3 regions of the Comamonas sp. CMM02 genome follow, and region 3 is predicted to be linked to each of the others. Evidence: riboswitches for the same ligand, from Rfam matches in the RefSeq annotation. Region 3 holds a riboswitch; each other region holds the start of a gene.
What was found. A riboswitch is a leader RNA that binds a small molecule or an ion and turns the genes downstream of it on or off. The one in region 3 is predicted to bind cobalamin.
Positions count from the first base shown of each region.

Region 1: it holds a riboswitch for cobalamin, as region 3 does, so the genes downstream of both, cobO (cob(I)yrinic acid a,c-diamide adenosyltransferase) here and IB213_RS15735 (TonB-dependent receptor domain-containing protein) in region 3, are expected to answer to the same signal.
Region 2: it holds a riboswitch for cobalamin, as region 3 does, so the genes downstream of both, IB213_RS07400 (TonB-dependent receptor) here and IB213_RS15735 (TonB-dependent receptor domain-containing protein) in region 3, are expected to answer to the same signal.

Region 1 is NZ_JACUZW010000003.1:217,545-224,931, reverse strand. Features, by position in the region: gene cobW (cobalamin biosynthesis protein CobW) at 1-963, opposite strand, end outside; gene IB213_RS10540 (ABC transporter ATP-binding protein) at 1,028-1,816, opposite strand; gene IB213_RS10535 (iron ABC transporter permease) at 1,816-2,856, opposite strand; gene IB213_RS10530 (ABC transporter substrate-binding protein) at 2,853-3,647, opposite strand; gene cobO (cob(I)yrinic acid a,c-diamide adenosyltransferase) at 3,731-4,357, opposite strand; cobalamin riboswitch at 4,479-4,698, opposite strand; gene IB213_RS10520 (hypothetical protein) at 4,976-5,194, shown strand; gene IB213_RS10515 (LysR family transcriptional regulator) at 5,412-6,326, opposite strand; gene IB213_RS10510 (SDR family oxidoreductase) at 6,650-7,387, shown strand, end outside.
Region 2 is NZ_JACUZW010000002.1:481,841-489,227, reverse strand. Features, by position in the region: gene IB213_RS07415 (multidrug effflux MFS transporter) at 1-1,113, shown strand, start outside; gene miaA (tRNA (adenosine(37)-N6)-dimethylallyltransferase MiaA) at 1,155-2,168, shown strand; gene IB213_RS07405 (hypothetical protein) at 2,267-2,452, shown strand; cobalamin riboswitch at 2,546-2,771, shown strand; gene IB213_RS07400 (TonB-dependent receptor) at 2,898-4,832, shown strand; gene putP (sodium/proline symporter PutP) at 4,995-6,509, opposite strand; gene IB213_RS07390 (hypothetical protein) at 6,868-7,134, shown strand; gene IB213_RS07385 (aspartate/glutamate racemase family protein) at 7,268-7,387, opposite strand, start outside.
Region 3 is NZ_JACUZW010000005.1:92,738-100,124, forward strand. Features, by position in the region: gene IB213_RS15710 (ABC transporter ATP-binding protein) at 1-97, opposite strand, end outside; gene IB213_RS15715 (iron ABC transporter permease) at 101-1,075, opposite strand; gene IB213_RS15720 (ABC transporter substrate-binding protein) at 1,122-2,033, opposite strand; gene IB213_RS15725 (bifunctional adenosylcobinamide kinase/adenosylcobinamide-phosphate guanylyltransferase) at 2,030-2,626, opposite strand; gene IB213_RS15730 (cobyrinate a,c-diamide synthase) at 2,639-4,027, opposite strand; gene IB213_RS15735 (TonB-dependent receptor domain-containing protein) at 4,092-5,828, opposite strand; cobalamin riboswitch at 6,001-6,242, opposite strand; gene IB213_RS15740 (DUF904 domain-containing protein) at 6,428-6,640, shown strand; gene IB213_RS15745 (cell division protein ZapA) at 6,637-7,164, shown strand.

The DNA.
Region 1 (7,387 bases), on a different contig from region 3:
GTCAAAGTAGCTGTCAAAACGCTTGCCCACGCCGTGTACGACCAGACGCATAGGCTTGCCGGGCACGGCAACAAAGCCTTTGACGCGGTAGACGGTTTGCTCGGAGACAATGGCCTGCAGCTTTTCCAGCAAAGCTTCGCGCTCCATTTCAGGCAGCTTGACGACGATTGAGTCGAACTCGTCATGGTCGTGGTGGTCGTGCGCCTGACCTTCTTCATGCCCATGGTGGCTGTGGCGTTCATCAATGCTTTCTTCCGATGCGCTGAACAGGCCAAGCACCACAGCCAGATCGATCTGGCCATGATCGGCAGCCACAATCTTCACCTGTGCAGGCACTTCCTGGCGCACGATGGCCTCCACTGTGGCCCGATCTTCGCTGCTGGACTGGTCGAGCTTGGTGAGCACCACCAGGTCAGCGGACATGAGCTGATCTTCAAACAGCTCATGCAGGGGCGACTCGTGGTCCAAATTTGGATCTTGCCTGCGCTGGGCATCCACAGCTGCCGGATTGGCTGCGAACTGGCCTGCAGCAGTAGCGGGCACATCGACCACGGTGATCACTGCATCTACCGTGCAGGCGTTCTTGATTTCAGGCCAGTTAAAGGCCTGAACCAGTGGTTTGGGCAGCGCCAGGCCGCTGGTTTCGATCAGGATATGGTCGATATCGCCACGGCGCGCAATCAGCTCACGCATCACGGGATAGAACTCTTCTTGCACTGTGCAGCACAGGCAGCCGTTGGCCAGTTCATACAGCTGTCCGCTTTGCTCGCCCTGCTCATCCTCGCAGCCAATGCCACAGCCGCGCAGGATGTCGCCATCAATACCCAGTTCGCCGAACTCGTTGACGATTACGGCGATACGGCGGCCATTGGCGTTGTTCAGAATGTGGCGCAACAGCGTCGTTTTTCCACTGCCCAGAAAACCCGTCACGATGGTTGCAGGGATTTTGTGGTTGCTTGTCATATGGAGTGTCCTGTTGTTCGTTCAAAAGAATGTGGCTTGCTTGCAGCGCACGCGGGAAAGGTTTTCATTGAGTGACCGGCCGGCAGCGCCACGGCACAACGTAGCCCTGGCTCTCGTGCTCGCCGTGCATGGCCTGTACCTGATAGACGTGCTGCAAATTTGCTGGCGTGAGCACATGGCGCGGTGCACCACAGGCCACGGCAGAGCCGCTTTGCAGCAGTAAAACCCGATCGCAAAAGCGACTGGCCAGCGTCAGGTCGTGCAGCACCACCACAACAGCCTGACCGGCGTTGCACTGAGAGCGCAGCAGCTCCATCACGCTGAGCTGGTGGTAGGGGTCAAGTGCAGCCACGGGCTCATCGGCCAGCAGCAACGGCGCCTGCACAGCCATGGCGCGGGCCAGACGGGCGCGGGCACGTTCACCACCTGAAAGTTCATTGAGATGGCGGTGCTGAAAAGCTTGCAGGTGCATCGCGCTCAGCGCTGTATCAATGGCCTGCTCATCGGCGCTTGAAGCTGAGCGGATGCCAAACCGGCTTTGGTGCGGCAAACGCCCCAACGCCACAAAGTCACGCACCTGCAAAGGCCAGGCTACCTGGTCACCCTGAGACAGATAAGCCAGCCGTTTGGCCCGCTGGCCCGGTGCAAGACGCCCCAGGTCCTGACCATCCAGCAGCACCCGGCCCTGGTGTGGCAGCAATTGCGCGATAGCACGCAGCACCGTGCTTTTTCCGGCCCCATTGGGGCCTATCAATGCGAAAAGCTCACCGGACTGCACCTCAAAGGACAAATCCTTCACACAGGTCTTGCCAGCCCAGTCAACCTGCAGCGATTCAATGGCCAGTGTGCGCATCAGCGGCTCCTCCAGCGCTCACGCACCACCAGATAAAAGAAGAACGGGGCACCAATCAAGGCTGTGACTACGCCCAGCATCAGCTCTACCCGGCCACTGAGCAGTCGCAGCGCAATATCAGCGCTGAGTAACAGCACTGCGCCACCCAGAGCGCTGGGCAGCATCAGCCGTGAAGGTCGATACCCGACCAGACCGCGAAACAGGTGCGGCACCACCAGCCCGATAAAGCCAATGGAGCCGGTGACCGCCACGCTGGCCCCCACGCACAACGCGGTGCCTGCAATGATTTGTGCACGCAGTCGCGGCAAATTCACGCCCATGCTGGCCGCTTCATCTTCACCCAGCGTCAGCGCATCGAGCTGGCGGCCACTGAAGGCCAGTATCAGCAGGCCCAGCGCGATAAACGGCAGACACAGGCGCACCTCATCAAAACTGCGGTCTGCCAGAGACCCCATCAGCCATAGCACGATGTCTTGCATGTCGGTGGGCGTGGGTGCCAGATTGATCGCCAGAGATGTCAAGGCAGCAGCCAGCGACGACATGGCGACACCCGCCAAAATCAAGGTGAGGTTGCTCGCGCCTTTGCTGGCAATACGGTAGAGCACCGTGGTTGCCGCTGCTGCACAGCCCATAGCCACGGTGGGCAGCAGCCAGGCGTTCCAGTGCCACAGCCCAAAATAGATGCACAGCACGGCGCCCAAACCAGCGCTGGAGCTGACACCCAGCAGACCCGGTTCGGCCAGCGGGTTGCGCAGCAGCCCTTGCAAAGCTGCCCCGGCCATGCCCAGCGACATGCCCACCAGCACTGCCAGCACGACCCTGGGCAGGCGGATTTCCTGCATGATTGACTGGTGCCGCAGCGCCAAATCAGTGGCCTGCTGCTGCAGGATCACAGACCACCAGTCGGTGACGCCGATGGACACCGAGCCGATGCCCAGCGAGATACAGCTGAGCATCAGCAGCACTGCCAATAGAGCACCATTCAAAACCCAGGCATTCGAGAAATTTGACAGCCCAGCTCGCACGGGGATTGCATTCATGGTTTGCCCACCTCGTGCGCCAGAGTCTGAGTGCTGGTCAATGGCAGCTGCAAGGCATCCACCTGCGCGGCTACCGACTCTGCCGCTTCAATCAACAGCCAGTTGCTGCAACCCCAGTCGTTATGCGCCAAGGCCACCACTGGAATGCGCTGGAGCAGCTTTTGCATCTGTGGATGGCGGCTCAGTCCAGAGCGGGCATATGCCACGTCGTTGACCAGACCGGGGGTGATGAAAATATCTGGAGGGTTGTGCACGATGCGTTCCAGATCAATGCGCCCCCATCCATGCAGGCCCAGTGCTGTGGCGTGGTTGCGCAGTCCAGCGGCCGTGAGCACCGCATCCACATGGGTCTGCTTGCCAGCACTTCCACCATTGGGCCGCAAATACAGGGCATTGAACGGGCGCGCAGTTTGGTGCAATTGCGCTAAACGCAGCGACAGACTCTCCAGCAGCTCTTGCGCGGCCGGCTCTCTGCCCAGGGCTTTGCCTATCTGGCGGGTGCTGCTGAAGATGCCGTCCCAATCGGTGGGAAATGGCACGGTCACGATCTGGACGTTGTACCGTTTGAGCAGTGCCGTCTGGTGGCGGGCATTCCAGCGGCGCGAGGCCAGCACAATGTGCGGCTTGCTGTGCAGCACATCTTCTGCGGTAGCTAAGTTCGACGGGAATTTTTTAGCCTGGGCCACCATGGAAAAGCGCTGCGCATCTTGGCTCTGACGCGAGAGCGAAAGAATTTGCGAAGGATCAGCCAGACTCAATGCCAGGGTATCGGCACAGATATTGGTGGACATGAGAGTTGGCAGCTGAGCCGTATCAGCCCACAAAGGCCCACACAAAAATGCCACGACCGCGCATGAAGGCAAAGTCCAGCGCATCAGAAATCTACGCCCGCTTGTGCCTTGACCCCGGCTTTGAATGCATGTTTGGTCTCTGCAATGTCACTGACGGTGTCTGCCAGCGCTGTCAGCTGCGCGTGCGCAGAGCGACCAGTTATCACCACCGTCTGCCCTTGTGGCCGGTTTCTGATGGCTTGCAGTACGTGCTCCATCTGCAGATAGCCGTACTGCAGCATGAAAGTCAATTCATCGAGCACCACCAGACGCAGGCTGTCATCACAGAGCATGCGTTGCGCTGCCTGCCACGCTATATCGGCTGCGGGCTTGTCGGCATCCCAGTCGCTGCGCTGCCAGGTGCAACCTGTTGCCATGGCGTGGTATTGCACCTGAGACGCTGGCCCTTGACCGAGCAGACCAAGGTGGTGCAAGAACGTGATTTCACCCGTAGCGTGCGTGCCTTTGATGAACTGCACCACACCCGCACGCAGCCCGTGTCCCAGTGCGCGGTACAGCATGCCAAATGCAGAAGTCGTCTTGCCTTTGCCATGGCCTGTGAGCAGCACAACGATGCCACGCTCTGTCTGGGCACGCTCTACTGCGGCCAGAACCTGTGCCTTTTTTTCCTGCATGCGCCCGGCATGCAGCTGTTTGAACTGTTCGTCCATGCTCTCCCCGAGCCATTACACGATGAAAGGCATGCAAGGAGGAGGAGATGTGTGCGGCGGGCCTGGGCCACACAATGAGGTGAGACTGGGCCTGTCAGCAAACGGCCCACACCCCGTGGCATACAACTGCGTTCGAACAGGTCGGTATTCTGGCTCGCCGTCATTCAGGGCACACCGCCTTCCCGGATATGTCATCCAGTGGCATTAAAGTGTGTCTGTCAGGCTTACAGCAGCGGGGGCTGCGCCGGAATGTTCAAGGCCAAAGCCTTGAGGTCACCGGACTTCCCGTTTCACCCCGCCGTGCGTTTGCGCGGCAGGACTCCCGTTCGTAGGCGCTGATTATAAGAGTCAGATGCCAGACATCTGGTGCACAGAGACCGTGCCGCGCATCCCCACTGCCAGACTGGCGCTGCAAAAACACTCTTGGCCATGTGCACGACATTGCGGCCATTGGAGTTCAGTCGTGCCAAGCGCCCTGTGAGGCAGGTAAGGCCGTTGAGGCAATACTTCGCATTCCCGGCCTTAAATTGGTAATTGGCAAGCACGCGGCTCTAGTTTTGACAGCATCTGGCACCATCTTGGATGAGTGTCCGTCTAAAAATCACCCATCGCCAAACAATGAAAACAATCGACGAAATGCTGAATCTTGACTTGCTGACCCATGAACAGCACCGTGAAATCAGTGCCTGGATTGCCAGTGCTGAGTCCCCTGAAGAGATACTGCAAATGCCAGCGACACTTTGGCAAGCTGTCGAGCGCGCCAGCCTGGAGATGGGGGTGAACGAAGATCTTTTACGCCCACCGTCACTGGATGCCGACAACGTTGCCTTGTGCTGAGCCCATCTCCTGAACGCCCATATCAGCCGCTTTTGGAGGCCTTCGCTGCAGATGGGCAGTACTTGCAAACTGGCACATATCGCGAGTGCGCCTGAAGGCACAAGGCCTTGGAAGCAGCAGCACCCGAGCCAGCGAAAGAATGCACGCACATGGCGCGCAGCACCCCCTCAGACAAGCCCCCGGCGTTCGGAACCACATTTCAATGCTTGAGGTGACATTAGCCAGCCTGCGCTGGAGTGAACCTGTCTTCATACACACCACAGGCCCAATCGATAAACACCCGCACTCTGGGTGAAAGCTGATGGTGAAATGGATACAGCGCAAAAACCGGACGCGCAGGACACATCCATTTTTCAAGCACTTGCACCAGACGCCCGGCTTGCAGGTGCTCTTGCAGGCGAAAGCGGGGGGCCTGTATCAGTCCACAACCGGCAAGTGCTGCACTGGTGTAGCACTCTGCATCGTTGACTGAGAGCCAGCCGCTCGCTTCAAATTCGGCGACCTGCCCATCCACAATGACCGTGAAAGGGTAGCGACTGCTGCTGCCTCTGGAGAAAAATCCAACACCCTGGTGTGCCTGCAGTTCACGGGGATGTACAGGCATGCCATGTCGCGCCAGATATTCAGGGCTGGCACAGATGATTTCCTGCATGTCGGCCAGCTTGCGAGCAACCAGCGAAGAGTCTTGCGGATGGCCTGCGCGTACGACGCAATCGATACCCTCCTTGACCAGATCGACCAGGCGGTCGCCACTGCTGATGACCACGTCAATCTGTGGATACAGTGCCCTGAACTGGCCAATGCGCGGCAAGATGATCAGCGTGGCATGCGCTCCGTGCAAATCCAGCCGCAGGGTTCCATGGGGGTTTTTGATATGCGTACTCAGAGACGCTTGTGCGTCTTCCAGATCGAGCAGTATCTGCTTGCTGCGTTCGTAGAAAGATTGCCCATCCAAAGTAGGTTTGACCTGCCGCGTGGTGCGATCCAGCAAGCGCGCACCCAGCTTTTTTTCTAATTCTTTGATGGCATGCGTTGCCGTTGCGCGTGGAATATTCAAAGCGCTGGCTGCCTGAGTAAAGCTGCCCAGCTCCACAATGCGAGTGAAAAGTTGCAAAGCGCTGAAGCGATCCATGAAATATTGATTGTTGGCTTTTTTTGAATTAACAAGTCAATTTCATACCATTTATTCATTTGCAGTCAATCACGATCATTGCGTTCATGCCCCACGAGCAACACGCTCTTTGGACTGAAAAGCGCCGTGCCTCAGTGCACCTTCTCGCATTCACCGTAAGCATTGAGCCATGAACGTAAACCGATTTTTTGCAGTTGAGCCTCAGAATGTGTCTAGCGCTGCCTTCACAGATCAAGCTGTCAAGGCAACGCTTGCCACCATGCCTGGGGTTGCGTTGCGGTTGTCTTGTGCTCTTGCGCCTGCTGCCATTTCAAGGATTGATCATGCATAAGCTTTCTAGCATCACACCCCCCAAACTGACCGCCATTGTTACGGGAGCTTCGCGAGGCATTGGCCGTGCCATTGCCCTGCGCCTGGCAACTGATGGCTTCAACATTGTCGTCAACTACGCTGGCAACACTGCCAAGGCACAGGAAGTGGTGCAGACGATTGAAGAAGCTGGCGGCGCAGCCATTGCTGTACAGGCCGACGTATCTGAACCCGACGAGGTGCAGCGGCTTTTTGCCACCACGCTCGAATCCTTCGGCACCCCCAGCGTCGTTGTGCATAGCGCTGGTGCGATGCCCCTGGCACCCATCGCTGCTGACAGCATCGAGGTTTTTGACCGCGCCATTCATACCAATTTGCGAGGCGCTTTTCTGGTCCTGGCCCATGCAGCTGAGCACCTGCAGGCCAACGGCCGCATTGTTGCAATCTCAACCAGCGTGATTGCCAAGTCTTTCCCGCAATACGGACCCTATATTGCAGCCAAAGCTGGCGTTGAAGGATTGGTGCATGTTCTGGCCAACGAGTTGCGCGGCAGAAACATTACGGTCAATGCCGTGGCGCCTGGCCCTGTTGCCACAGAGCTGTTTCTCAGTGGCAAGAGCGATGAGCAAATTGCTCAACTCAGCAAGGCCACACCACTGGAGCGTCTGGGGCATCCCGAAGACATTGCACGAGTGGTTTCATTCCTGGCCAGCGAGGATGGTGGATGGGTCAATTCCCAGATCGTGCGTGCC
Region 2 (7,387 bases), on a different contig from region 3:
GCCATGCCACTGCTGGCGCAGCAGCTCGATGCCTCCGTGTCACAGACACAAACCACGTTTTATGCACTGATTTTGGCCTTTGGCTGCTCACAGCTGGCATGGGGCCCTGCGTCTGACCGCTGGGGCCGTCGCCCCATCTTGCTGACAGGCATTGGCTTGTATGTGCTGGCAGCTCTGGGCTGTGTTTTCGCCCCCGACATGGATGCCTTGATCGCTTTTCGCGCACTGCAGGGCGCGGCCATGGGGGCGGTTGTCATGGCCGCACGCGCCATCGTGCGTGATCTGTACCAGCCTGTGCAAGGCGCTCAGGTCATGTCCAAAGCCTTGTCTGGCCTTGGCGTGCTGGCCTGCTGCAGCCCTTTGATTGGCAGCTGGCTGGCCATTCATGTGGGCTGGCGCTCCACCATGGCGGTGCTGGCTGTGGTGGGTATTGCCACCTGGCTGCTGGTGTGGCTGCGCTTTCAGGAAAGCATGCAGCACTTCAATCCACACGCACTGCAGCCACAGCGGCTGTGGCACAACTGGAGCGCCATTGTGCGCAACCGCACCTTTTTAGCCTACACCGCCACCACCACCTGCTCCTATGCAGGGCTGGTCGTCTTTCTCACCGGCTCGCCCTTCACGTTCATCGATGCACTGGGCTGGACAGCCACCGACGTAGGCTGGCTGCTGGCTGCCAATGGCGTGATCTATATCGGCGGCACCATGCTGTGCCGCAAACTGCTGCCACGCATGGGCGTGCGCAATACCGTGGCTGTGGCCGGTGCGCTGGCCATGCTGTGCGCCGTGCTGCTCATCGCGCTGGCTTTGGCCGATGTACGCAACGGCATGGCCTACGCCTGCGTGTGCCTGCTGTTTCCCATTGCCCACGGCATTCAGCAACCCTGCGGGCAAAGCGGTGCTGTCAGCACCTTCCCCAAAGCTGCAGGCATGGCCTCTGCCCTGAACGGCTGCATCATGATGCTGTTTGCCTTTGCCACCGGGCAAATTCTGGGACGCAGCTTCAATGGCACTGTGTACCCCTTGGTTTTCGGACTGGGATTCTGGTGTTTGGCCGCAGCCTTGGCATCATGGACGCTGGTGCGCCGCCACGGTGCCCCCAGCGCGCATTAAGGCACGCTGGTTTGGTTTGAACCGCTTTTCGTTTGCTGATCTTGACTGCCTCCACCCACACACTGCCCTGCATTGCCATTGCAGGCCCGACCGCCTCTGGCAAAACCAATGCTGCACTGGCGCTGGCCGCCGTTCTTGCTCAACGCGGCCAGGCCAGCGAAATCATCAGCGTGGACTCTGCACTGGTCTATCGCACCATGGACATCGGCACTGCCAAGCCCTCCGCCCAAGAGCAGGCGGCGGTGCCCCACCACCTGATTGATATTCTGGACCCCCTGCAGTCCTACAGCGCTGCGGAGTTTGTTCAAGACACCCAGCGTCTGGCTGGTGAAATCCGTGCACGCGGCGCAATTCCACTGCTGATAGGTGGCACCATGCTGTACTTCAAAGCCTTGCTCGATGGCATAGATGACATGCCTGCCGCAGACCCCGAAGTACGCGCCCAGCTGGATGCGCAGGCTGCAGAAATAGGCTGGCCAGCCATGCATGCACAGCTGGCCAAGGTAGACCCGGAGACTGCAGCACGCCTGGCCCCAGCAGACAGCCAGCGCATTCAGCGTGCGCTGGAGGTGTGGCATGTCTCCGGTCAACCGCTGTCCAGCTTTCATCAATCCAAAAAAAGAGCTGAAAACGCACAGCCTGCGTTCGATTGCACCCTCTTTTCTTTAGAACCCAATAACCGCGCCTGGCTGCACGAGCGGATTGCCCAGCGCTTTGACGACATGCTGCAAGCCGGCTTTCTGGACGAGGTCAAGGCCCTGCGCGCACGCGGCGACCTGCACCTTGATGTCTCCAGCATGCGCTGCGTGGGCTACCGTCAGGTGTGGGAAGAGCTGGACTGGCAAGAACGTCAGGGCAAGCCGAGCATCAACATGCATCTGGTGCGTGAAAAAGGCATTGCCGCCACCCGTCAGCTGGCCAAGCGCCAGATCACCTGGCTGCGCAGCATGCCCCAGCGCCACACCATTGCCTGCGATGACCCCATGGCCACCATGCATCTGGTGCAAGCAGCCTTGTCTGTGGTGCAGGCTGCCCAGGCACCCTCCAAAGCCTGAATGACCTCATGTGCAGGGTGCTCAACCTACGTTCTGACACACGGCTGCGCCTTGTGCAGGCCTAGGATGCATGTATTTGCTGGATCAAGGAGCCGCCCATGCCAAGCCCCCGCTTTTCGTTATTACCGCGCTGTCTCAGCTATGCAGCGCTGGCTGCCAGCCTGCTGATCTTGTCTGGCTGCGCGCAGGACCATTACTACCAGCCCTCTGAAACATCAGCCAGCCAGAAAAGTGGCGTAACGGTGTACGGTGAGATTGACACCAGCGTAGTGCGTACACGCTAGCTAGCCCTAGAGCCTGCAGCTACAGGCCGTCAGCATTGCGCTGCGACGGTTACCAAACGCTACGTTATCATTCACTAACTGCTCCCAATAGGGAGCAGTTTTTACGTGATCGGTGCCCACAAGCTGTTCTAGCAAGGGTTAAACGGGAAACAGGTGCGCTACACCCACTGGTGCCAGCCATGCCTGTGCTGCCCCCGCAACGGTAAATGCGATTAACTGCGTCATCAAACCACTGGAGCCCTGGCTCTGGGAAGGGGACGCAGCTGCCTGACCAGACAACGCATGAGCCCGGAGACCGGCCGAAACGTACTTGAGCGGATGTGCTGCGGGGTAGCTCAGACGCGCACAGCATCCGCTGTGCGCTGAGCACCGGCCACGCAGCCCATCCATGTGCGGCACACCACATCTTGCGGGGACGCAAGCCGTGGTCAGATGGGTCTTCTTCATGTCATTCCGTTTTTCCCGGTGCTCACTGGCTGTGAGCGCCGCCTTGTCCGTGCTTGCGCACGGTGCCAGCGCCCAAGAAACTTTCAACACCCCGGTGACCGTGTCTGCTACCCGCATAGACATGAGCGACCAAGATGCGCCCTACGCCTCTGAAGTCCACACCCGCAGCGATATTGAACGCTCTGGCGCCAGCTCGCTGTTTGATTATCTGGCCCAGCAAACCTCGCTGCAGGTCACACCCAGCTACGGCAACCGCTACGCCCCCCAAATCAGCATGCGTGGCTACGGCAACGATGGCTTTCAGAACCTCGTCATCTCCGTCAATGGCCGCCGTCTGAACAATATCGACATGGCACCGCAGCTCATCGGATCGATTTCCCTGAGCGACATTGAACGCATTGAAATCACCAAGGGCAGCGGCGCTGTCATGTTCGGCGATGGCGCTACTGCCGGCACCATTCAGATTTACACCAAACCCCACAACGGCGTCAGTCTGGAGACCTATGCCGGCAATTACGGCAACCGTGGCGCGATTGCCACTGCAGGCCTGGTGCGTGAAAAGTTTGACCTCTCAGCCACGCTGGACCACAGCAAGGCCGGCGGCTTCAGCGACAAAGATCCTTCGGGCCACAAAGACCAGTCAGAAGCCAACACCTGGCGTTTCGCCGCTGGTGTCAAGCCCGTCGACAACCTGCGCTTGGACTTTGAAGCTGGCTCCTCGCACATTGATACGCGCTACCCCAGCTCACTGACACTCAAAGAGTTCAATGCCACGCCGGGCATGAACAAAAACAGCCTCTATACCCAGCAAAAACTGCAAACTGACCACTGGAGCCTGGGCGCTGACTACCAGCTCAACACGCAATGGAAGCTCTCTGCGCGCCACCACGCCGAGGACAAGTCTTCGCTGTACCCAGCCTCTAAGTTCGCCTCAGACTACCGCTACATCTCCAACGAGCTGGCCTTGCAATACCAAAATGATGCTGTGGTCATCAACGCAGGTTTTCAGGATTTTGATGGCGTGCGCTCACAAGTGGACAACCGCACGACCAAAGACAATCGCGCACTCTTCCTGCAGGGCCAGTACATGCTGGATGCGCTCACGCTGTCGGCGGGTGTTCGCCGGGAACAGGTCACATACCGCTACAGCCCAATCGCAGGCCAGTCCATTGAATCCGACAAACGCCTGACCTCTTGGGAGCTGGGCGCCAACCACCGCCTGTCGCCCCAGCTGGCCTTGTTCGCCAACTACAGCGATGCCTTTGTTACCCCCGATGTGGATCGCTTTTTCACCACAGACTGGATGACCGGCATCACATCCTTTAATGGTTTCATTGAGCCAGCCAAGGTACGAACGCTGACCGTGGGCGCCAACCACAACACCGAGCGCAACCGTCTGAAGTTGTCTGCTTTTTACGCGAAGCTTTCCGATGAAATCTATCTGGAACCCTTCTCGTTCAAAAACACCAACATCGACAAATCGCACAAATACGGTATTGAGCTGCAAGACCGCCTGCAAATCTCGCCCCGCGTGACTGGCCATATCAACTACGCATGGACGCGCGCCATCATTGACCGCGAGAACGATGGCGCCGGTGCATTCAACGGTAAGGAGCTGCCTGGCGTCTCCCGCCACAGCATTGTTGTGGGCCTGAATGTGCGTGTGGCAGAGCACGGCAACCTGCACCTGTCGCACACCTGGCGCAGCAGCACATGGGCAGCGGGTGACTTTGACAACAACAACGTGCAAAAACAGCGTGCGTTTCAAAGCACTGATGTCACCTACCGCCACCAGCTGGCCAAACACTTTGAGATGTACGCAGGCATCAGCAATCTGTTCGATCGCAGCAACGGCATCTGGGTGCGTGACGACGCCATTTACCCAGTGAACTTTGAACGCACCTGGAAACTGGGTGCGCGCATTCAGTTTTAAGCACCTTCACACAGGCTGATGTGCATGTCGCAATCCATGCAACATGCATAAAAACAGCTGCCAGCGCTTATGAAAAAAAGCACTGGCAGCTGTTTTTTTTAGCTCATTGCTTTGCCAGAGAAACTTCAGGGCAACGCAGCAGGCCTGCCTGCCAAAGCGGTCTCACTGCCCGTGCAGCGCCACTTCCTGCTCCACCTCGGCATGCATTTGATGCATGCGGCTCGAAGGTGCTTTGCCCAGCAGGCTGAACACCACCACCGAGATCGATGACAGCACAAAGCCGGGGATGATTTCGTACATGCGAAAGATCGGATACACCTCTTTGTGGGGCACGCCATACATCTTCCACAGCAGCACCGTGACGGCGCCCACAATCATGCCGGCCAACGCGCCATTACGCGTCATGCGGCTCCACAGCAGCGACAGCAGCACAATCGGGCCAAACGCGGCACCAAAACCGGCCCATGCATAGCTCACCATGCCCAGCACCATGGACTTGGGGTCTTGCGCAATCACAATCGCAATCACCGCAATCGCAAACACCATGGCACGGCCAAACCACACCAGTTGCTTGTCACTGGCTGTCTTGTGCAAAAAGGTTTTGTAGATGTCTTGCGTGAGGGCGCTGGAGCACACCAGCAACTGGCACGACAAGGTAGACATCACCGCCGCCAGCACAGCAGCCAGCAGCACGCCCGCAATCCACGGGTTAAACAGCAGCTTCACGGCCTCCAGAAACACCGTCTCTTCATTGGCATTCACCATGCCCGCCACATCAGGGCGCTGGCCAAAAAAGGCAATGCCAAAAAAGCCCACGGCCACCGCACCGCCCAGGCACAGCATCATCCACGTCATGCCAATGCGGCGTGCCTTGGGAATGGTCTTGACCGACTCAGCGGCCATAAAGCGCACCAGGATGTGCGGCTGACCAAAGTAGCCCAGCCCCCACGCCAGCAACGAGACAATCGCCACCACGTCCAGCTTGCCCACCATGTCAAACGCACCGGGGCGTGTGACCTCAATCACCGCTGCCGATGCAGCCACACCGCCATCGGCGTAAATCACCATCAGCGGGGCCAAAATCAGCGCCGTAATCATCAGCGCAGCCTGAATCGTGTCAGTCCAGCTCACGGCCAGAAAGCCACCAATGAACACATAGGCCATGGTGGCCAGCGCCCCCACCCACAGCGCAGTCTGGTAATCCATGCCAAACATCGACTCAAACAGCCGCGCCCCAGCCACCACACCGGAGGCGCAGTAAATGGTGAAGAACACCAAAATCACCACAGCAGTGACGATGCGCAGCAAGCTGCTGGTGTCTTCAAAACGGTTGGTAAAGTAGTCGGGCAAAGTCAGCGCATTGCCCACCTTCTCGGTGTACACCCGCAGCCGGGCCGCCACAAAGCGCCAGTTCAGCCACGCCCCCATACACAGACCTACGGCAATCCAGGCTTCTGACAGGCCTGACAGGAACACCGCACCGGGCAAGCCCATCAGCAGCCAGCCACTCATGTCAGATGCACCGGCCGACAAGGCCGTCACCACACTGCCCAGGCTGCGCCCGCCCAGAATGTAATCCGAAAGATTGGTGGTAGCGCGGTAGCCCATCCAGCCGATCAGCAACATGCCAATCAGATAGATGGCAAACGTCACCAGCGTCGGTAAGTTGGCTGTCATTCGAATCTCTCCTCCAAGTCTTATCAATGGCGACAGGGCTGCCGCACACGTTCACGGCACTGCAACCGTGCTGACACCCAGATACAGCCATCCAACTGGCACAAGGAATCCGAACGGGCGCTCACCACAGCCCCGTGCACCAGGCATTCAAACCTAGTGCAAACCCTTAATTTAAACAGGTGTTGCCACCGCCCGACGAATGGTCACTCCTATGCCGTCCGTCGCCGGTGGACATTGCTGCGACAGTCAACTCCCCATTGCCAAAGCACCCTTGCTGCACCTCAGCTTGCCGATTTGGGTACAGTAACCCCCCTTGCCAAGCCCGGCCCGCGCATCCGCGCATGCACACAAGAACACCATGACCCAAGATAACGACCGCATCAAAGAACTCAAAAAAATTGAAATGTGCGATGCCTGTGCAGGTATCCAGCGCAACTGGCGCAAGACCCCCGGCCATGTGGAACTGGCTCAGGGCACCAACTACACGCGCGAGCGTGAAACCGGCAAAGTCACCGTCACCCGCTATGTGTGCGAGCGTTGCGGCACCAACTGGGAATACGAAAACGACAAGAAGAACCAGCACGCAGGCTGGTCGCTCACCGGTCGCCGTGCCACCAAGAACTAAAAGCTATGGCTGCTCGCGCTGACTGCATCAGCGCCCAGTGCCAAAAGCCAAAAGCACCTTGAAAGCTGCCCTGCACACGCCAAGGCAGCTTTTTTTGCGCGCTGGCGCACCCAGCGGCAGTCACTCAGCCCACTCAACCTGCTTGGCAGGCTTTGACGGCGGCAGCCAGCCCTGCACAGGCACTGCTCAAAGGGCGTGGCCCGGCAGTCACCAACTGCGCCGCGCCCCCCATTGACGCCTGTGCCAGCACCAC
Region 3 (7,387 bases):
GCACACTCACCCCATGCAGCAGGTTTTGCTTGCCAATCTGGACAAACAGATCCCGGGCTTGCAAAGCCGTTGCACCATGCATTACAGGCAATGTCATTGCTCAGCCCCTTCCTTGCCGTGCGGCATGGCCACGGTGCATCAGCCACAGCAAGTAGGTGCCGCCCAGCAAGGCCGTCAAAACACCGACAGGCAGCTCTTCTGGAGCCATCACCCAGCGCGCCAAAATATCTGCTGTCAGCAGCACCACACCGCCCATCAAACTGCTCAGCAGCGTGCTGCGGGCATGCCCCACGTTGACCATGCTGCGCACCAGGTGCGGTGCTGCCAGACCTACAAAAGCGATCAAGCCGGTCTGCGCCACCGCAGTGCCAGTGGCCAGCGCCATCACGGCGATCAAGCCAGCGCGCATGGGCGCTAAAGGGAGACCCAGACTGGCCGCCGTAGATTCACCCAGGGTCAAACCATCCAGCACTCTGGACAGGCACCATGCCGCCAGAGCACACAATGCCCAAGCCCCCACCATCAGCAGGCACGCGGCCCAGCCAATAAAAGCGGTGCTGCCCAGGCCAAAAGCCTTCATGGGCTGCAGGATGTCTGGGTAACGCAACTCCAGCATGTCGCGCACAGCCCCCAGCACCACCCCCACAACCACACCCGCCAGCAGCATGCGCAAACTGTTTTGCACACCTTGCGCCAGTGTCAGCGTCAGCAGTACGGCAATCGCAGCGCCGGCAAAAGCCATGCCAGTCATACCCAGACGCTGCATCCATTCCATGCCAATGGCCGCTGTGCCACTGAACACCATGGCAGCTGCCCCACCCAGTGCAGCGCCTGAGGCACTGCCCAGCAAATATGGGTCAGCCAGCGGGTTACGAAACAGCCCCTGAGCCACCGCACCCGCCAGCCCCAGCAAGGCCCCGGCAAGCCATGCACCCAAGGTGCGAGGAAAACGGATGTCCCACACAATTTGCTGCGCAACGGGGTCGCTGCGCATGCGCCACACGCTCTCCCACCCTGTGCTGCCCACACACACACCCAGCACAACCAAACCAGCGGTAACCGCCAGCAAGAGCATTGCCAGCCAGTGACTGCGGGCCGCTGCTGTCGGCACGTTGAAGGTTCTAGTTGACACGACGCGGTGCTTTCTCAGCCAAACAGCGGGCAATGATGCGGGCCGCCTCATCCATGCGCGGGCCAGGGCGCACAACGGTGGTGGACTCTTCCGCATTGAACGCACACACACGCCGGTGCTTCACAGCATCCAGCGACGCCCACCCCGGATAGGCATGAGCCAGCTGCATGCTGTAGTTACCCATCAAGATGACATCGGGCCGGGCACGCAAAATAAATTCAGGATTCAAACGGGGAAAAGGCCCCATCTCTGCGGGAACCACGTTATCCACGTGCATGCGCGTCAGCAGCTCGCCGATGAAAGAGGATGGGCCCGCAGCATAAGGGCCACGACTGACTTCAAAGTACACGCGCGCCCCTTGCACCCCGGCAGGCACAGACTTCGCAGCGGCGTCCACACCGGCTTGCAAGCGCTGCCACTCGCGCTCAGCACCTTGCTCAGGCGGCAATCCCAGCAGCATACCGATGCTGTGCAGCACGCGGTATACATCCGCCTGCGTGCGGGGTTCCAGAGCCACCGTGCGCAAGCCCAGCGCCTCCAGCCGTTCGACCACCCGCGAAGAGTTGGACAGCAGAACCACATCGGGCTTGAGCGCCACAATCGCTTCCACGTTAGGATCTAGTCCACCGCCCAGTACGGGCAGCGTGGTCTGTAGTGTTTTAGGCCAGTTGGAATACCGGTCCACACCAACCAGTTTGTCACAGGCCCCCAGGGCACATACGGTTTCGGTCAACGAAGGCAGCAAACTCACAATCCGCTGCGGGGGCTGCGCCATGACAACCGGGCGACCTCGGTCATCTTTTTGTGCATCCAGGGTGACATCTGCCGCATGGGCGCTGCCCAGTACAGCCGCCCATACCATGGCAGCCACGCCCAGGCCAGTGCGTACGAATTTGATCATTTCAGTGGCACTGGCAATCCGGCCGCCATCAAAGTTGCGCGCTTGCATACGCTTGCCACGTCTTGGTTCAAAGTGCCCAGGGCATCGACAAAGGCACGCACTTCTTTACCCAGGGGAATCACGCCCAAACCGATTTCATTGCCCACCACAACCACCGGACCGGGGCAACGCGGCAGAACATCTAAAAACAAAGCACGTTGCGTGCTCCAGTCATGGACTGGCGGCTGGGTGTCTTCATTACTTTCCATGTCCATGGGCATCATCCAATTGGTCAGCCACAGCGTTAAACAATCGATAACCACCAAAGTCTGTGGTGTGCTGTGGGTTTGCAATGCCTGCGCGAGTTGCCGTGGCACCTCTACCGTACGCATACCCGGCACACGGGCTGCACGGTCAACCTGGTGGCGCTCAATGCGCTGCTGCATTTCAGCATCCCAAGCCTGGCCCGTTGCCACATACACCGCCGCCCTTCCCTGCGCACCATCCATCCATGCGCGTGCTGCCTGCTCTGCACGGCGGGTTTTCCCACTTTTTTGGCCGCCCAGAATCAATTCCTGCCAAGGCTCGATCGCGCTGTTATTGAGAGTATTCATATCGTTTGTCAATTATGCAGACGGCACGGGCTCATCCCATTGCACAGTTTCCGCCCCCAGCAAGGCTGCAATAGCTCGTGGGTGCGATGGAAACCATGCATGAAAATAGCTGGCATAGACGCTGCCGTACTGGTACACGGCTTCGCCCTTGTCGGGCTGCACCCGTTGGTTAGCACGACTGGTGCGCGCCACTTCAGGGGCCTGGCACACAAACCGCGAGTAATGAAAGGTGTGCCCCCGCAGCACGCCCGCTTGCAGCGCACATTGCTGCATACCCAAGCCGGCAAGACGTGGCTGCATCTGTGCGGTGCCCGGCACAATACCCCACATGGGCGAATGCTCGCCTTGCGCATCAGCAATGCCATGGCCCAGCGCCAGCATGCCACCGCATTCTGCCCAGACGGGCTTGCCCGCTTGCACATGGGCGAGCAAATCCGCCTGCAGCGCCACATTGGCCATCAATTTATCGGCATGCAGCTCTGGGTAGCCACCAGGCAACCACACAGCATCACACACAGGTAGCCGCTCACCCGCCAAGGGGGAGAAGAAGGCCAGGCTGGCCCCCATCGCATGCAAACAATCCAGATTTGCAGGGTAGATAAAGCTAAACGCTGCATCACTGGCAACGGCCACCGTGCGCCCTTGCAGCCAAGGCTCGGGTGGAGTGAGGGTGCCATCGGCCGGCACTGAAAACTCCACCGACCAGCGCTGCCAATCTGTCCAGTCCATCTGCCCCAACGGGGTTTCAGCCAGCGCATCGGCGGCCGCATTCAGCCGCGCCATGGCATCAGGCAGCTCATGCGCAGCTACCAGACCCAAATGTCGCTCGGGCAGCAACTGAGCATCTTTGCCTGAACCCATTCGCTGTACTGCACCCAGCCACAGCGCTGGATCACGCAAGCTGTTTTGCAGCATCTGTGCATGCATGCTGCTGCCCACACGATTGGCCAGCACGCCCGCCCAAGGCACATCCGGCTGGTACTGCTGCATGCCCAGCACCAAGGCACCAAAGCTGCCTGCCATGGCTGATGCATCAACCACCAGCAACACGGGAATACCCAGCTGCACCGCCAGATCTGCCGCTGTCGGGCTGCCATCAAACAGCCCCATCACGCCTTCAATCAAGATGACGTCAGCTTCTGCTGCTGCTGCCGACAGACGCGCACGCACTTCATCCATCCCGACCATCCAGCCGTCCAGGTTGTGCACCGTCGCACCGCTGGCCAGCTGGTGCCAGTAAGGATCGAGAAAATCAGGCCCGCACTTGAACACTCGAACACGGCGCCCTTGCCGCGTATGCCAACACGCCAAAGCAGCGGTCACGGTGGTTTTGCCCTGCCCAGAGGCTGGCGCAGCCACCAGCAGTGCCACACAGCGATGAGAGGAAAGAGAAGAATTCATACGCGCTTGTTCGTTTCGCAGCAGGGCATGACAGCATGCCTTGCTGCGTTCAGCCCTTGCTAAGTTACTGGGGCATCCACTTCAGACCCACATAAAAAGTGCGCCCTGCCGCAGCGTAATCTTTGGCAAGCACGTAATCGCGATCCATCAAATTGTCGACACGTGCTGTCAGCGTGAAATCTCTGGCAAGTGGCTTGGAAGCAGACAGATTGAACAAGCCATAACCCGCCCAGTCATACCGCTTGTTCTTGGAATCAAATTCACTGCGCTTGCTCACCAGCTGCATCTCGGCGCCAAGCATCCAGCCCAGCCACTGTTTATATGCACTGACATTGGCGTAACGCTTGGCTCGTCGATCCAGAATGCGTCCCGTCTCTTGGTTGCGTGGTGTTTGGAAATCGACAGATGCCGTCCAGTCCACATCCAGCCAGTGTGTGGCAGCGGCGAAGGTGATGCCTTGCAGTTCAGCCTGCGCAACGTTCTGGTATTTTTTGCTGCTGCTGTTGTATTCGATGAGGTTTGTCAAACGATTGCGATAGGCCACCATAGAGAAGCTGTCACCACCTTGCTTCCAATGCAGTCCGACTTCGGCATTTTTGCCTTCTTCGGGCTGCAGGGAAGCAGAACCATAGATGCGGTGAAAGCGCTGATACAGCGTGGGCGCACGGAAAGAGGTGCCCGCAGAGGCCGTTGCACGCCATGTGGGAGACAACGCCAGCCCGTACGCTGCACTGCCCGTGTTCTGCCCGCCGAATTCACTGTCATCGTCGTGGCGAACATTCAATTGCAGCGAATGAACACTGCCCTGGTAACCCCAACCCAGGGCCAGCGCATTTTGCGAACGTTCCCGCTCAGACACGTCCAGATCCTTGTTTTGCAAGTTGTCTTCACGGCGCTCTAAATTGGCCGTCAACGTTGCATTGCCATGCTTGAAAACGTTTTGCCACAAATAATTACGCAGCGTTGTCTCGGTGTAGCTGGGACTCTTGGTCACAGTCTCGTACTTCACATTCGATTCACTCACGGAAATGCGGCTAGACAAGAGCGGGTTCCATTGCGCAGCCCATGACAGCCCCAAAGTTTCCAGCTTGCGCTTGCTGCGATCATCTGCCAGCGTGGAGTCGTAGCCACTATTGGACTGGCTGGTTAACGCAGTGGCTTCCAAGCGATGGTCGCGGTTCAGCTGAAACCCCAGCTTCGCGTTGGCTGCATGCAGGCGATAGTCATCTTTATCCGGGTTGCTGGTGGCAGTCGTCTTTGCATCAAAACCATCAGTACGCTCGGTTTGCACGCCAACTGCGTAGTCCCACGCGCCTTGCCCCCCCGACAGCCCGGCATCTGCCTTGCGGGTACCTTGGTTGCCGAAACCAATCGCAATATGCGGCAAGAAACCGGCTTCACCCTTTTTAGTGAAAATCTGAATCACACCTGCCACGGCATCAGAGCCATAGACAGCGGCCGCAGGCCCGCGCAATATCTCCACGCGATCAATGCTTGCCAAGGGAATGGTCTGCCAGTCCATACCGCCACTTGTGGACTGCGAGTCCACGCGAATCCCGTCCACAAACACCGCTGTGTGCTGGTTGTTAGCGCCGCGCATGAACAAGCTGGTGCTCGAGCCCATACCACCGGTCCGCACCAGCTGCACACCTGGCTGACGGGCCAAGATCGACGCCAGATCGCTGAAGCCGCTGCGTTCAATTTCCTCATGGCCAATCACCGTCATGTCAGCCAGCACGTCTGACAAACGCTGTTCTGTGCGTGTGGCAGAGACGACCACCTCATCCAGCGAAGCGGCCATGGACGAGATCCATGGTGCTGCAGCCAAGACAACCGCCAAGCTCACAGGGCGCAAGGCACACGACGACGCGACGCACAAGCGTCGTTGTTCAAACAAACTCATTTGAGAAATTCAGAGAAATCCACCCGTACTGACCTCCCCGCCAGCAATGGGTAATACCATGTCCATCAAAAATAGACACACCTGTGTTGGCCGGTATCCGGGCTGGTTCATCAACGCCATCGCCTTCCCAAATGCTTGTTCAAGGCATTCAGTGGCTTAAATGATGGGTGAGCGTATGACTAACGCTAAGAACTCACCGTTGCGGGGGCAGCGCAGGCTAGGTGGCACTGAAGGCCAGCACCATCACCCTGCTTCCCGTTGAACTGCAAACTTGTGAACCAAGTTGCGAGCACCAACATTTGAGACGTCGATTCTAACGGGGCAGACAAGACCAGGCACCAAGCATGTGTGCGTGTGAACAACATTGGCACCTGACTTAGCAGCGCAAAACAGCGGCTCAATTGACAGCTTGAAACAAGCTCAGGTAGCTATATCTTGCCATCTGCCATAAATTTGCAATTCACGCCAAAGTGGCAGTCCTACAATTAGAGCAATCCATGACGACACCATCTATTCTTGAGCCCATTGCTGAGCGCGTAGAGCTGCTATTGAAAAAGTATGAAGCGCTGCAACACGCCAATCACTTGCTCAACCAAGAGATTGAAGCTTTGCATAAAGAGCGAGATTCGCTTCGGTCGCGCCTAAAGGCAGCGCGCGCACGCGTGGGTGACTTGATTGAACGTCTGCCTGCCAATCAGGAGACCCCGTGAGCCAGCTAGAAATTCAGATCCTGCACCAAGACTACCTGCTCACCTGCCCTGACGGCCACGAGTCACAGTTGATGGAGGCAGTGGAACGCGTAGACCAGCAGTTCCAACAAATGCGCGACAGCAGCAAACTGCGCTCGCGCGAGCGTGTGGGCGTTTTGCTGGCCGTGAACTTGGCCTATGAAAATCTGGAACTGCGCCATCAGCTTCAGGCTCTCCAGCAACAGCTGGCAACCCTGCAAGGCACGATGCCAAGCAATGATTTAGAAATTGATGCGCAGCGCTTGACCAGCCTGGAATTACAGGCCGCCCACGATCTCACAGTAGCAGATCAGTTGTTGCAACGTTTGAACCAGGTGCTGGACAGTGAAACCGCCAGCACAACGTCTGCAAATTTGGATGAAACAGCGAATCCTGAGTCGCAGAATGTGGCATCTGCACCCCGTGCTGATCTGGAAACGGTTAGTGCCAACTTAGACAACGACATGCACATGGACTTGGTGCAGCCTGCATCAAAAAGTCTGTAAAATCGATCCTGTCTGCAAACCGCCGGGCTTTATATTGCCTTGAACCAATGCTCATTGAGCACGGGCTTGATACATTGCCTAGCAAGCGTGATCGTCTCGCGTTAGACGAACCCAACGCTGGGCTGCTCTCGCCCACCTGAACCCCCGGTTCAGGTTGAGGGCTCGGTGGCTTTGCAGACACCTTTCACTGCTTTTCAGCAAACTCTCGCTGAGTGACAGCCCA